One region of the Cellulosimicrobium sp. TH-20 genome, then DNA from elsewhere that is predicted to be linked to it. Evidence: riboswitches for the same ligand, from Rfam matches in the RefSeq annotation. Region 1 holds a riboswitch; the other holds the start of a gene.
What was found. A riboswitch is a leader RNA that binds a small molecule or an ion and turns the genes downstream of it on or off. The one in region 1 is predicted to bind FMN.
Positions count from the first base shown of each region.

Region 2: it holds a riboswitch for FMN, as region 1 does, so the genes downstream of both, ribD (bifunctional diaminohydroxyphosphoribosylaminopyrimidine deaminase/5-amino-6-(5-phosphoribosylamino)uracil reductase RibD) here and pnuC (nicotinamide riboside transporter PnuC) in region 1, are expected to answer to the same signal.

Region 1 covers NZ_CP020857.1:1,454,383-1,461,648, forward strand. Annotated here, with positions in the region: gene B8281_RS06465 (acetyl-CoA C-acyltransferase) at 1-561, opposite strand, end outside; gene B8281_RS06470 (acyl-CoA dehydrogenase family protein) at 692-1,933, opposite strand; gene pnuC (nicotinamide riboside transporter PnuC) at 2,100-2,810, opposite strand; FMN riboswitch at 2,960-3,085, opposite strand; gene B8281_RS06480 (TetR/AcrR family transcriptional regulator) at 3,268-4,026, opposite strand; gene B8281_RS06485 (MOSC domain-containing protein) at 4,110-4,571, shown strand; gene B8281_RS20025 (hypothetical protein) at 4,740-5,000, opposite strand; gene B8281_RS06495 (hypothetical protein) at 5,238-5,525, opposite strand; gene B8281_RS06500 (TetR/AcrR family transcriptional regulator) at 5,522-6,157, opposite strand; gene B8281_RS06505 (ABC transporter ATP-binding protein) at 6,312-7,266, shown strand, end outside.
Region 2 covers NZ_CP020857.1:2,999,344-3,006,609, reverse strand. Annotated here, with positions in the region: gene B8281_RS13305 (GNAT family N-acetyltransferase) at 6-626, opposite strand; gene rpe (ribulose-phosphate 3-epimerase) at 678-1,346, shown strand; FMN riboswitch at 1,629-1,754, shown strand; gene ribD (bifunctional diaminohydroxyphosphoribosylaminopyrimidine deaminase/5-amino-6-(5-phosphoribosylamino)uracil reductase RibD) at 1,913-3,046, shown strand; gene B8281_RS13290 (riboflavin synthase) at 3,046-3,669, shown strand; gene ribB (3,4-dihydroxy-2-butanone-4-phosphate synthase) at 3,717-5,093, shown strand; gene ribH (6,7-dimethyl-8-ribityllumazine synthase) at 5,090-5,557, shown strand; gene B8281_RS13275 (phosphoribosyl-ATP diphosphatase) at 5,631-5,894, shown strand; gene hisG (ATP phosphoribosyltransferase) at 6,005-6,859, shown strand; gene B8281_RS13265 (PH domain-containing protein) at 6,906-7,266, shown strand, end outside.

The sequences.
Region 1 (7,266 bases):
GTCCTGCTCGGGGCGGCCGATGCCGCGCGTCGCGCAGCCGCGGTCGGTGAGCTCGCCCATGACCTCGCCGCTGAACGGGTCGTTCAGCCCGTCGTGCGTGAGCGAGTCGGCCATCGTCACGTCCCCGAACGCGAACCCGGAGCGCGACCCGACGACGAGGTGCGGCGCGTTCGTCATGGACTCCTGGCCACCCGCGACGACGACGCTCGCCTCGCCCGTGCGGACCAGCCGGGCCGCGTCGATGATCGCGGTGAGGCCCGAGAGGCACAGCTTGTTGATCGTCACGGTGGGCACGTCCCAGCCGAGGCCCGCGAGGATCGCGGCCTGGCGCGCGGGGCCCTGCTTGGCGCCCGCCTGCACGACCTGCCCGACGATCACCGTGTCGACCTGCTCCGGCGCGACGCCCGCGGCCGCGAGCGCGCCGCGGATCGCGTGCGCGCCGAGCTCGGCCGCCGAGAGCGAGGCGAGCGCGCCGCGGAAGCGCGCGAACGGGGTGCGCGCGCCGTGCAGGAGGACCGGGGTGACCTCGTCCTCGGGGGTGACGGCGGCGGCGTCGGGCATGGGGCTGGCGTCGGTGCTCATGGGACTCCGATCCGGGAGGGCGAGGAGACGGGGCGAACAGGAGCCCCGGCGCCGCGAGGAGGGGCGAGCGGCGCCGGGGAGCGGGGGAGGGCATGCGCCCTCGGGACCGTCAGACGAACGCGGAGACGCCCGTGATGTCGCGCCCGACGATGAGCGCCTGGACCGATTCGGTGCCCTCGTACGTGTGCAGGGCCTCGATGTCGGCGAAGTGCCGCGCGACGCGGTTCTGGAGCAGGATCCCGTTGCCGCCGAGCAGGTCGCGCGCGCTCGCCGCGACCTCGCGCGCCCCGCGGGTGCACGTGTACTTCGCGAGCGACGCCTGCGGGCCGGTGAGCGTCCCCGCCTCGTCGAGCCGCGTCATCTGCGCGACGAGGAGCTGGAGCTGCGTGATCGTCGAGAGCATCCGCGTGAGGCGCTCCTGCACCATCTGGTTCGCGGCGAGCGGGCGCCCGAACTGGACGCGCTGCTTCGCGTACGCGACCGCGGCCTCGTAGCACGCGACCGCGTGCCCGACGGCGGCCCACGCCACCCCGAGGCGCGTCGCGAAGAGCACGCGCGAGGTGTCCTTGAACGACCGCGCGCCCGGCAGGGCGTTCTCGGCGGGGACGAACACGTCGTCGAGCACGACGTGCGCCTGCCAGATCGCGCGGAGCGACACCTTGCCGGTGATGGTCGTGCCCGTGTAGCCCGGGGTGTCCTGCGGCACGACGAACCCGTGGACCTGGCCGTCGCCGTCGTCGCCGACGAGGCGCGCCCACACGACCGTGACGTGGCCCGACGACCCGTTGCCGATCCACTTCTTCTCGCCGTTCAGCACGTAGCCCTCGACGCCGTCGCGCGTCTCCTTGCGCGCCGTCGTCTCGAGCGAGACGGAGTCCGAGCCGTGGGTGGGCTCGGTGAGCGCGAACGCGCCGAGGATCTCCCCGCGCGCCATGGGCTCGGCGTACTTCGCCCGCTGCTCGTCGGAGCCGAGCATCTGGATGCTGCGCAGCGCGAGACCGCCCTGGACGCCGCAGATCGTCGCGACGGAGCCGTCGCCCCGCGACATCTCCATGGCGGCGAGGCCGGCGGCGAGCTGGCTCACGTGCGGACGACCGTCGACGTCGACGCCGTCACGCAGCAGGTCGAGCTCGCCCATGCGCTTGACGAGGTCGAACGGGACCTCGGCGCGCTCCCAGTAGTCGTCGATGACGGGCAGCACCTCGTCCTGGACGAACTGCCGGACGCGCTGCAGGTGGGCGCGGTCCTCCTCGGTCGCGTCGGCGAACGCGCCGGCGTAGTCGAGGTCGAGCGGGGTCGCGAGGTCGTAGGTGGGCTCGGTGACGCCGGGCATGATCGGGGTGGTGGGCATCGGTGCTCCCCTGGGAGGGCGGCTGCGGTCGGTCGACCGTCCTCGACGCGGTTGCCCGGGGTGCGGGCCCGGCGTCGGCGGCGGTCCCTCCCATAGTGCAGCGATACCCCGTCTCAGTCAATCGAGACGGGGTATCGGTGTTGGGTTGGGTCGGGTGACCGGCGGGTCAGGCGGGCGCGCCCGCCGCCGCGGCGTCCGCCTCGGCAGCGGCGGCCGCGCGGCGGTTGACGCGCCACCACACGAAGAACCCGACGAGCGTGAACGCGCCGTAGAACACGTACATGAACGCGGACGCGTAGAAGCCGGCCGAGATCAGCAGGGGCACGCCCACGACGTCCACGGCGACCCAGATGAGCCAGAACTCGACCCAGCCCTTCGCCATGCCGTACGTCGCGAGCAGCGAGCCCATGAAGATCCACGCGTCGGCCCAGACGGGCTCGTACGACTCGAGCGCGCGGAAGACCGGGGTCAGGAGGGCTGTGCCGCCGACGAGCGCGACGACGAGGAACACGCGCTGGCGCCACGACGCCCAGCGCGGCACGACGGCGACGCCGTGGCTGTCCGCGTCGGCGTCACCGAGCCGCGCCTGGGTCTTGCGCCACTGCACCCACCCGTAGACCGACACGACGACGAACATCACCTGGCGGCCCGCCTGGCCGAGCAGGTTGACGGGGTTGGGCGTCGCGAACACCGCGCCGAGGAACACCGTGAGCAGCAGCAGGTTGCCGACGATGCCCACGGGCCACGCCCACACCTTGCGCCGCATGCCGCCCAGCGCCGACGCCAGGCCGAACCCGTTGCCCACGATCTCGCGCCACAGCAGATGCTGGTCGCCGATCGTCAGCTGCGCGTCGAACAGCGCGTGGATCAGGTCCATCGGATGTCCTCGTCCTCCCGGGCACGGGCGCTCCGGGGTGAGGGCGGGCGGCCGGGCCGGGCCACGAGGGCCCGACGGCGTCGCTCACCACGGCGAGACCGCGCCCCGTCGCGCGGGCTCGCGAGAGCCCGGCCGAGGACGGCCGCGCCGCACGTGCTTCCTCCCATCCGGACTGTCACCGTCGGTCCTGGAGTTCCACCAGGTCAACCGCGCGTGGGCGCGGGTCGCGGACTGTCACCGCCGGCTCGGAATTGCACCGACCCCGGAGCACGTTCGTGCGTACTGCGTTCTGCAACCGCCGATGCTACTCGCGCATTCCCCGGGCACGGGACTCGCACCGCACCGTCCCACGGACTGAAACACGATGCGACCCTGCGCCGCCGAGCAGGTGGTCCTGGTCCGTCCGCGGGCGCAGACGAACCAGGACCACCTGCTCGGCGGGGCGGGGCGGGAGGGGTCAGGCCAGGGCGTCGCGGACGGCGCGCGCGACGTCGTCCGCGACGCCCTGCGCGTCCGCGTCCGCGTCCACCACGGTCACGACGACGCGGCGCGCCGCGGGCACGCCGTCCCCGCTGCGCTCCTGGGCGGCGGCGTCTGGCGCGGCGTACCGGCCGACGGCGGCACGGCGCAGGTCCGCGAACGCCTCCTCGAGCTGGGGGCGCAGGTCCTGCTCGGGGGAGCGCAACCACCGGCGCAGGAGCGCGTTGTGCACGGCGACGACGGACGCCGCGAACGCGATGGACGCCGTCGAGCGGCGCTCGTCCGGCGGGAGCGCGTCGCGCAGGTACGCGGTGAACGCGCGCTCGTAGCGGTGGGTCGTGACGAGCTCGCGGTCGCGCAGCGCCGGCACCTGCTGGAGGAGCTGCCAGCGGGCCAGGGACGTCTTGCGCTGACCGACGTGGTGGTCGAACACCAGCCGCGCCGCGCGGCACACCTCGAGGTACGGGTCGACCGTCGGGTCGGGCGTGAGGTGCCCCTCGGCGTCGGGCACGGGCCGCGTCGCGGCGAGCATGACGACGACCTCGTCGAGCAGGAGCTCGTGGTCCGCGAAGACCACGTCCTCCTTGGACCCGTAGCGGCGGAAGAAGGTGGCGCGGCTGACCTGGGCGGCGTCGGCGATCTCCTCGACGGTCGTCTGCTCGTACCCCTTGCGGGTGAAGAGCTCGATCGCTGCGTCGACGGCCTGGGCATGGGTGCGGCTGCGGACGTCGGTCATGCACCGGACGGTACACCGGTACCCGGCGCTCGCCCGGCCCGGGGCGGTGGCCCTGGGGCGGCGCCGGGTGCGAGGCTGGGGCCATGCCGGACCAGCCTCGCGTGCACGCGATCCACGTCGCGAAGGCCCGTCGGCTGCCGACGCGGGTCGTCGCGTCGGTCGAGGCGGAGGAGGGCAAGGGCCTCGTCGGCGACCGGTACCACGGGTCGAAGCACCGGCACGTGACGATCCAGACGCTCACCGACCTCGCGGCGGCCTCCGCGGACCTCGGGCAGGAGATCGACCCCGGTCTCACCCGGCGCAACGTCACGCTCACCCACGGCGACCTGCCCACGAAGCCGGGGTCGTTCCTGCGGATCGGGGACGTCGAGCTCCAGGTGCTCCGGATCGCCGCGCCGTGCCGGCTGCTCGACGACTGGATCGCGCCCGGCGCGATGCGCGCGATGCACGCGCGGGGCGGCGTCGTGTGCCGGCTGCTGTCGTCCGGCACGGTCCGGGCGGGCGACGTCGTGGTGTGGGACGAGGCGGCCGCCGGCGGGGCCTGAGCCCCGGGGCGGCCTCCGGCCCTACGGTGGCCGGGCGCGTGCCGTCGGCAGCGGCGCCCGTGCTTCGACGGTAGACCCGTGGTGGCCCCGCGTCGACGGCTGGGGCGGGTGAGACCGCGGGCGTCGGCGAGATCCCTGGTGCGCGGGCCGCGGGCGCCGGACCGAGGGTCAGCCGCCGAGGAACGCCTTCATCGCGAGGGTCGAGAAGAGCACGGCTCCTGCGGCCACGGCCAGCGCGACGACCCAGCCGTTCGCCCGCTCGACCGGGGGGACGGCAGGCCGACGCGCGGGGGCCGCGCCCCGCCGTCGGGCCCGGGACGCGCGGCGCGCGGTGAAGCGCAGGCCGCGCGCGGCCGCGCGGGCGGACGGCTGCTCGGGTGCGCCGTCGTGGGCGGGGAACGCGGTGTCCCGGGCGGGGGTGGGGGTCACGGTGCGCCTCCGGAGGTTGGCCGGCGCCGCTGACCGGCGCCGTACCGACAGTCTGTCCCGCGGCGCACCCCGGGCGCGTCGCCCGTCCGGTGGATCCTGCGGCCCGCCGGGGTGCGACCTCCGGATGACGAGTGCGTGGTCCTCGTGGCCCGCGAGGTGCACGCTCTCGCACCGCCGGCCGCACGGGCGACCCCACGGCCGACCGCACGGCGGCCCGGACGAGCGACCGCCCGGCGGTCAGCGCGGGGCGTTCTCCTGGTACCGGGGCCGGCCGCCCCGGGCGGCGCGCTGCAGGTAGCGGACCTCGCGCAGCGCGACGGCCGCGGCGACCACCAGCGGGACCCACGCCCAGACGCGGCCGCGCAGCACGAGCACGAGGCACACGACCGCGACGACGATCCCGCCGAGCACGGTCGCGACGCTCGCCCAGCGCACGCCGCTCCGGACGTCGTCGGCCCGCTGCCACCAGCGGCGCAGCCGCTCGCCGAGGCCGGGGCGGGGTGCCGGCCCCGGGCTGACGCTCATGCGCGGGCCTCGCGCGTGAGGGCGACGCCCTCGATGCTGCGGACGGCCATGCGGAGCGCGTCGGCGCGCGAGATCTCGCCGTCGTCGGCCATGGACCACGCGTTGAAGAGCATCCACCACAGGGTGCGGACGATCCACGCCACGCTGAGCTGGTCGTCGACGACGCCGGCCTCCTGCCCGCGGCGCAGCATCTCCCGCACCGGCTCCTCGGCCTGCTCGGACTCGGCCCAGAACGCGGACTCGGCGTCGGCGAGCTCGGTGAACAGCACCATGTACCAGGGGCCGAGGTCGAAGTACTCGAAGGCGAGGCGGCGCAGCGCGGAGGCCGGGGGTCCGTCGTCGAGCCGCGCGGCGGCGATCGCCGCGCGCGTGCGCTCGACGGTCTCGGCACCGATCGCCTCGACGAGGTCGGCACGCTCGGGGAAGTAGCGGTGCAGGGTCGTGCGGCCCACCTGGGCGGCCTGCGCGACGTCGCCGAGCGACGCGGACTTGTCCGTGCTGAGCACCGAGACGGCCGCGTCGAGGATCGCGCGGCGGGTCCGGGTGCGGGTGCCGCTCGTGGGCGGCGCGTCGGGAGCCGCTCGGGAGGGCGTGGCCGCGGGGGTGCTCCGCGCGCTCGTTCGTGCCGTCACGCGGCCCACGATAGCCCGCGCCGTGACGGAACGCCGCTTGTCACGGATGGAACACCCATGTTCCACTAGGGGCGTCGAGCGCCCCGGCGCACGACCTCCCGCGCCGCGTCAACGACGGTTGACGCGAGAGAGGATGTCAACCATGGTTGACGACATGTCCCCGACCTCCACCACGCCCGAGGCCCCACCCGCTCCTCGCGACGCCACCCCTCGGGGCCCGTTCCTCCCGCGCCTCGCGGTGCTGTGGCAGTTCGTCCGCCCGCACCGCCGGACCCTGCTGCTCGGCCTCGTGCTCGGTCTCGGGACGACGGCCGCGACCCTCGCGACGCCGATGGTCACCAAGTGGGTGCTCGACACGCTCGGCACGGGGGAGTCGCTGACCCCGGCCGTGCTCACGCTCGTCGGGCTGCTCGTCGTCGGGCTCGTGCTCGGGCTGTGGCAGTGGGTCCTGCTCGGCACGCTCGCCGAGCGCGTGGTGCTCGACGCGCGGTCGTCCATGGTGCGGCGCTTCTTCCGCGCGCGGATCGGCGCGCTCACCGGCCGTCCGACGGGCGAGCTCGTCACGCGCGTCACGTCCGACACGGTGCTACTGCGCGAGGCGGCGTCGTCGAGCCTGGTCAACCTCGTGAACCTGGCGGTGTCCCTGGTCGGGACGGTCGTCCTCATGGGCGTGCTCGACCTCGTCCTGCTCGGCACGACCCTCGGGGCGATCGTCGCCATCGGCGTCCTCGTGGGCGCCCTCATGCCCCGCATCGCGAAGGCGCAGGAGAAGGCGCAGGAGTCGCTCGGCAGCCTGGGCGGCACGCTCGAGGGCGGGCTGCGCGCGATCCGCACCATCAAGGCGAGCCGCGCGGAGGGCCGCCAGATCGACCGCGTGCTCGACGACGCGCAGGACTCCGCGCGCCACAGCGTGCGGGCCGTGCGGACCGAGGCGGTCGCCTGGAGCATCGCCGGGGGCGGCATCCAGCTCGCGATCATCGTCATCCTCGCGCTCGGCGCCTGGCGCGTGGACCAGGGGCTCCTGGCCGTGTCGAGCCTCGTCGCGTTCCTGCTCTACGCGTTCCAGATCGTCGAGCCTGTCACGGGCCTGACCATGAACGTCACCCAGC
Region 2 (7,266 bases), 1.5 Mb from region 1:
GGTGGTCAGAGGGTGCGCTGGAGCAGGATCGTGTCGACCCAGCGGCCGTGCTTGAACCCGACGGCGGTGAGGCGGCCGGCCTCGACGAAGCCGAAGCGGCGGTGCAGCGGGAGCGACCCGGCGGCCTCGGGGACGTCGGCGACGACGGAGACGACCTGGCGGACCCCCGCGGCGGCGAGCGCCTCCAGGAGCGCGGCGAGCAGCGCGGTGCCCACCCCGCGCCCGGCGTGCTCCGGGTCGAGGTAGATCGTGTCCTCGGCGGTGTGCCGGTAGGCGGGCTTGGGGCGCCAGGCCGACGCGTACGCGTAGCCCGCGACGACGGCGCCGGTCGGGGAGCCCGGCCCGCCCGGGGCGTCGACCTCGGCGACGAGGAACGGCAGGCCGCGCGCGGTGACGTCGTCGAGCTTGCGGTGCCACGCCGGGACGTCCCAGACCTCCTCCTCGAACGTCACGCACGTGTCGCGCACGAACGGGGCGGCGATCTCCGCGACCCGCGGCAGGTCGTGCACCGTGGCCGGGCGCACCGTCACGGCGGGTGCGGAGGCGTGCGTGTCCCCGGGGCGGTGCGGCGTGCCGCGGACGGAGGCAGGGGCCGGGCCGGGGGAGGGGGAGGAGAGGTCGCTCACGCGACGAGGGTACGAGCACCGGGCTCCGGCACGCGCCCCTAGGCTGGGCCCATGGCAGCCCTCATCGCACCGAGCATCCTGTCCGCCGACTTCGCGAACCTCGAGCGCGACCTGAACGCGATCGCCACGGCGGACTACGCGCACGTCGACGTCATGGACAACCACTTCGTGCCGAACCTGACGCTCGGGCTGCCGGTGTTCGAGCGCCTGGCGCAGGTGTCGCCCGTCCCGATCGACGCCCACCTCATGATCGAGGACCCAGACCGCTGGGCGCCGGCCTACGCGGAGGCGGGGGCGGCGTCGGTCACGTTCCACGCCGAGGCCGCTGCTGCCCCTGTGCGGCTCGCTCGCGAGCTCCGCCGTCTGGGAGCCCGCGCAGGCGTCGCGCTGCGTCCTGCGACGCCGGTGGAGCCCTTCCTGGACCTGCTGACCGAGGTGGACATGATCCTCGTCATGACGGTCGAGCCGGGCTTCGGCGGGCAGTCCTTCATCGAGGGGACGCTGCCGAAGATCCGGCGGGCACGCGAGGCCGTGAGCGAGTCGGGCCTCGACGTGTGGATCCAGGTCGACGGGGGAGTGTCGCGCTCGACGATCGAGCGGGCCGCGGACGCGGGGGCGAACGTCTTCGTCGCCGGGTCGGCGGTCTACGGGGCGGAGAGCGTGCCCGGGGAGATCCAGGCGCTGCGCGATCTGGCGGAGGCGTCGGCGCACTCTCACTGACGTCAGGACGGGAAGGGGCCCTCTTCGGGCCCCTTCTTCGTTCCACATAAAATAGTGTGCCAAGCGCACATCTTCCATCCACAAGACCGCGAGAACCTCACCACCGAGCAAGGAGAAAGAGTGGAGCCAGCCGTCGGACGGCGAAGCTCGACGGCTCAGGGGGAGGCGGTGCTCGCGAGCGGCGACCTCGACGGGAGCGGGCGAGGTCGCGTCGGACCGCCGGTCGCACCCGCGCGGGGCGCACCCGGAGTAACATCGGCGGTTGCAGTACGCAGTACGCACGAACGTGCTCCGGGGTCGGTGCAATTCCGAGCCGGCGGTGACAGTCCGCGACCCGCGCCCACGCGCGGTTGACCTGGTGGAACTCCAGGACCGACGGTGAAAGTCCGGATGGGAGGAAGCACGTGCGGCGTGGCCACGCCTCGGCGCGTGGTGCTCCGGCGACCCGCCGGTGCACCCGTCCGGGACGGTGACGGCCTCGCCGTGGTGAGCGACGCCGTCGAGCCCTCGTGGCTCGACCCGCCGCCCGCCCTCACCCCGGAGCGCCCGTGCCCGGGAGGAGGACGATGGGCGAGCATCCCCGCACCCTGACGGTCGACGACGCGATGACGCGCGCGCTCGAGCTGGCGGCCCGAGGGCCGGCGCACGGGCCGAACCCCCGCGTCGGGTGCGTCCTGCTGGGCCCTCCGCCCGGCGCGACCCTGCCCGACGGCGCCGCGCCCGGTTCGATCGACCCGCACCCGCGGCCCGTGCTCGCCGAGGGGTGGCACCGTGGCGCGGGGACGCCGCACGCCGAGGCGGCGGCCCTCGCGGACGCCCGGGCGCGCGGCGTCGACGTGGCCGGCGCGACGGCGGTCGTGACGCTCGAGCCGTGCGCCCACACCGGTCGCACCGGCCCGTGCGCCGACGCCCTCGTCGCCGCGGGCGTGGCGGAGGTCGTGCTCGGCGTCGACGACCCGAACCCCGTCGCCACGGGCGGCGCGCACCGGCTGCGGGCCGCGGGGGTCCGCGTCGTGCGCGGCCTGCGCGCCGCCGAGGGCGAGGAGCTCCTGCGGGTGTGGCTCACGGCCGTCCGGCGCGGCACGCCGTACGTGACGCTCAAGACGGCTACGACGCTCGACGGCTACGTGGCCGCCGCGGACGGGACGAGCCGGTGGATCACCGGGCCCGCGGCGCGCGAGCACGCGCACCGCGTGCGGGCGGAGGTGGACGCGATCGTCGTCGGCACGGGCACGCTCCTGGCCGACGACCCCGAGCTCACCGCGCGGGTGCCCACCCACGGCTCGTCCCACGAGGCCGCGAGCGCCGCGCGTCTGGCGGAGCACCAGCCGTTGCGGGTGGTCGTGGGCCTGCGGGGGATCCCGCCGACGGCGCGGGTCCACGGGGAGGGTGGCGAGCTGGTGCACGTGCTGACGCGGGACGTCGGTGAGGTGCTGGAGCGGCTCGCGGAGCGCGAGGTGCGGCACGTGCTGGTGGAGGGCGGTCCGACGCTGGCGACGGCGTTCCTGGCCGCGGGCGCGGTGGACGAGCTGCACGCGTACGTGGCCCCGGTGCTGCTGGGGGGCGGGCGGCGAGCGGTGGACGGGTTGGGTGTGGCGACGATCGCCGACGCGCACCGGTTCCGCACGGTGGAGGTGAGGCGTGTCGGGGACGACGCGCTGGTGGTGTCCAGGAAGAGCACGGAAGGACGGGTGGGTTGATGTTCACGGGGATCGTGGAGGAGATCGGCAGGGTCCGGGGGATCGCGTTCCCTGGCGGCGCGGGGGAGGACGCGGTGCTCACGGTCGAGGGGCCGCTCGCGGCGTCGGACGCGGCGCTCGGTGACTCGATCGCGGTGAACGGGGTGTGCCTGACGGTCACGAGCCTCGGGGGCGACGGGTCGTTCACGGCGGACGTGATGCCGGAGTCGTTGCGGCGGACTGCGCTGGGTGACCTCGTGGCGGGGTCGCCGGTGAACCTGGAGCGGGCCGTCCGGGCGGACGCGCGGCTGGGCGGTCATGTGGTGCAGGGCCACGTGGACGGCGTCGGGACGCTCGTGAGCCGCGCGCCGGGGGAGCGGTGGGACGACCTGGTGCTCTCCGCCCCTGCGGGTCTGACGCGCTACGTGGCGGAGAAGGGCTCGATCGCGGTGAGCGGGGTGTCGTTGACGGTGACGCACGTGGACGACGAGACGTTCGGCGTCTCGCTGATCCCGACGACGCTCGAGGCGACGATCCTCGGGCGACTGGTGCCGGGCGACCGGGTGAACCTCGAGGTGGACGTGCTCGCGAAGTACGTCGAGCGCCTGCTGGTGTCCGGCGTGGTCCCCGGGAGCGCGTCGTGACGGGCGCGGGGTCCGCGAGCGCCGCGGTGCCGGAGGGGTCGGGGGCCGTGCGGCTGGGGTCGGTCGAGGAGGCGTTGGCGGCGATCCGGGTGGGGCGTCCGGTGCTGGTGGCGGACTCGCCGGACCGGGAGAACGAGGCGGACGTGGTGTTCGCGGCGCAGGGGGTGTCGGCGGAGTGGGTGGCGTGGACGATCCGGCACTCGTCGGGGTACCTGTGCGCGCCGATGCCGGCGGCGCGGGCGGACGCGTTGGAGCTGCCGTTGATGGTGCCGCACAGCCAGGATCCGCGGCGGACGGCGTACACGGTGACGGTGGACGCGGCGACGGGGGTGTCGACGGGGATCTCGGCGGAGGACCGGGCGCGGACGTTGCGGGTGCTGGCGGACCCGGCGTCGGGTGCGAGTGATCTGATCCGGCCGGGTCATGTGCTGCCGTTGCGGGCGGTGCCGGGGGGTGTGCTGCATCGTGCGGGGCACACGGAGGCCGCGGTGGACCTGGTGCGTCTGGCGGGGAGGGGTGAGGTCGGGGGTATCGCGGAGCTGGTGCACGACGACGGGACGATGATGCGTCTGGGGGACGCGGCGGCGTTGGCGGAGCGTGACGGGTTGGTGCTGATCACGATCGCGGACCTGGTGGCGTGGCGGCGGGTGCACGACTCGGCGCCTGCGGTGGCCACGGAGGTGCCGGATCGGGAGGCGGTGGCGCGGCGGGTGCACCGCACGTCGTCGGCGGAGCTCCCGACGGTGCACGGCCGGTTCCGGGTGGTGGGGTACCGGGACCTGCGTACGGGGGCGGAGCACGTGGCGCTGGTCCCTGCGGTCCCCCCTGCTGGTGCCTCGGGTCGGGGTGAGGCTGGTGCGGAGGCCGCGAGCGCCGTCGGGACGGAGGTGGTGCCGGTGGTGCGGGTGCACTCGGAGTGCTTGACGGGGGACGCGTTCGGGTCGTTGCGGTGCGACTGCGGTCCGCAGCTGGGGGCGGCGTTGGGGCGGGTCGCGGCGGAGGGGGGTGCGGTGGTGTACCTGCGGGGGCACGAGGGTCGGGGGATCGGGTTGCTGGCGAAGATCGGGGCGTACGAGCTGCAGGACGCTGGTCTGGACACGGTGCAGGCGAACCTGGAGCTGGGGTGGCCGGTGGATCGTCGGGAGTACGGGGCGGCGGCGGCGATCCTGGCGGACCTGGGGTTGTCGCGGGTGCGGTTGCTGACGAACAACCCGGCGAAGGTGACGGGTCTGGTGGCGTCGGGCATCGACGTGGTGGGGGCGGAGCGGATCGAGGTGGGTCACGGTGAGCACAACCGGGCGTACCTGGTGACGAAGAAGGTGGCGATGGGTCATCTGCTGGACACGGTGGCGGTCCCGGACGGGGCTGTCCTGGTGGAGCCGGGCGACGAGCCGGGTACGGAGACGAAGGAGGACGAGGGATGAGCGGGGCAGGTGCGCCGACGGTGAGCGTGGACGGGTCGGGGCTGCGGGTGACGGTGGTCGCGGCGAGCTGGCACACGGAGGTGATGGACGGGTTGCTGGCGGGCGCGCGGCGGGCGTTGGCGGCGGCGAACGTGTCGCACGTGAGCGTGGTGCGGGTGCCGGGGTCGTTCGAGCTGCCGGTGGCGGCGGCACGCGCGGTGGAGCACGGCGCGGACGCGGTGGTGGCGCTGGGCGTGGTGATCCGTGGGGGGACGCCGCACTTCGAGTACGTGTGCCAGGCGGCGACGTCGGGTCTGACGGACGTGAGCGTGCGCACGGGGGTGCCGGTGGGGTTCGGTGTGCTGACGTGCGACGACGAGCAGCAGGCCCTGGACCGGGCGGGCCTGGAGGGGTCGCGCGAGGACAAGGGTGCGGAGGCCGCGGAGGCGGCGGTCGCGACGGTCGTGGCGCTGCGCGACCTGTGACGGACCGGGTCGGGGCGTGCCCGCTGGGCGGACACGCCCCGGCCGGGTCCGGGCGGCGGATACCCTGGAGCCCGTGAAGACGTTCGAGTCCCTGTTCGCGGAGCTGTCCGAGAAGGCCACGACGCGACCTGCCGGTTCCGGCACGGTCGCGGAGCTGGACGCCGGCGTGCACGCGATCGGGAAGAAGGTGGTCGAGGAGGCCGCCGAGGTGTGGATGGCCGCCGAGTACGAGGGCGACGTGAAGACGGCGGAGGAGATCTCCCAGCTCCTCTACCACCTGCAGGTCCTCATGCTGGCGAAGGGTCTGAGCCTGCAGGACGTGTACGAGCATCTGTGAGCGGCCGCGCCGGTGAGCGTCCCCCGCTCCCGGCCGCGAGCGCCGCTCGCCCCTCGCTCGTCCCTGCTGTTCCCCTCTTCCTGCCCGATCCCCTGAACGAAGGTCCTGTCATGCTGCGTATCGCCGTCCCCAACAAGGGGTCCCTGTCCGAGCCCGCCGTCGAGATGCTGCGCGAGGCGGGGTACCGCCAGCGCCGTGACCCGCGCGAGCTGGTGCTGGCGGACCCGGACAACGACGCCGAGTTCTTCTTCCTGCGCCCGCGCGACATCGCGGTGTACGTGGGGTCGGGCACGGTCGACGTCGGGGTCACGGGTCGGGACCTGCTGCTGGACTCGGGCGCGGACGCGGTGGAGCACATGCAGCTCGGGTTCGGGGGGTCGACGTTCCGCTACGCGGCGCCGGCGGGGACGATCACGTCGTTGGAGCAGGTGCAGGGGCTGCGGGTCGCGACGTCGTACGAGGTCCTCGTGGAGGGGCACCTGCGGGCGCACGGGGTGGACGCGACGGTGGTGCACCTGGACGGTGCGGTCGAGTCGGCGGTGCAGCTCGGGGTGGCGGACGTCGTCGCGGACGTGGTCTCGACGGGCACGACGCTGCGGGGCGCCGGCCTGGAGGTGTTCGGCGACCCGATCCTGGTGTCGGAGGCGGTGCTGATCCGGCCGCGCAAGGTTGCGGAGGCGGACGTCCCGGCGGGGGTGGAGGTGCTGTCCCGTCGTCTGCAGGGGGTGCTGACGGCGCACGAGTACGTCCTCATGGACTACGACGTGCCGGTGTCGCTCGTGGACCGTGCGGTCGCGATCACGCCGGGCCTGGAGTCGCCCACGGTGTCGCCGCTGCACGACCGGGACTGGGCGGCGGTGCGGGCGATGGTGCGCCGCGACCGCACGAACCAGGTCATGGACGCCCTGTACGACGTGGGTGCGCGCGCGATCCTCGTGACCCGGATCCACGCCTCGCGCCTCTGAACCTCGGCCCCCGGTGGGTGGTCGGCGGGTGTGAGACGGTGGCGGCATGAGCACCGACCCGTTCCCCGACCCCGGCCTGCCGGGCGACCGCGACGACGACCCGTACCGCACGTTCCGGCCCCGGTTCGGCCTGGTGTCGGCCTGGGCGACGGGCGTGGTCGTCGTCGGCGGGTGCGTCGTGGTGGGGCTGTCCGCGACGGGGCCGCTCGGCACGTCGTGGGTGAACCGGCTGTCCATCGCGGCGTTCGCGCTGTTCGCGGCGTGGCTGCTGTGGCGCCTGGGCGGCGTGCACGCCGTCCCGACGCGCGAGGGCCTGCGGGTGCGCAACGTCATCTACACGCGCCGCCTCGCCTGGCCCCAGATCGTGTCGGTCCGCTTCGGCTCCGGCGACGCGTGGGTGCGTCTCG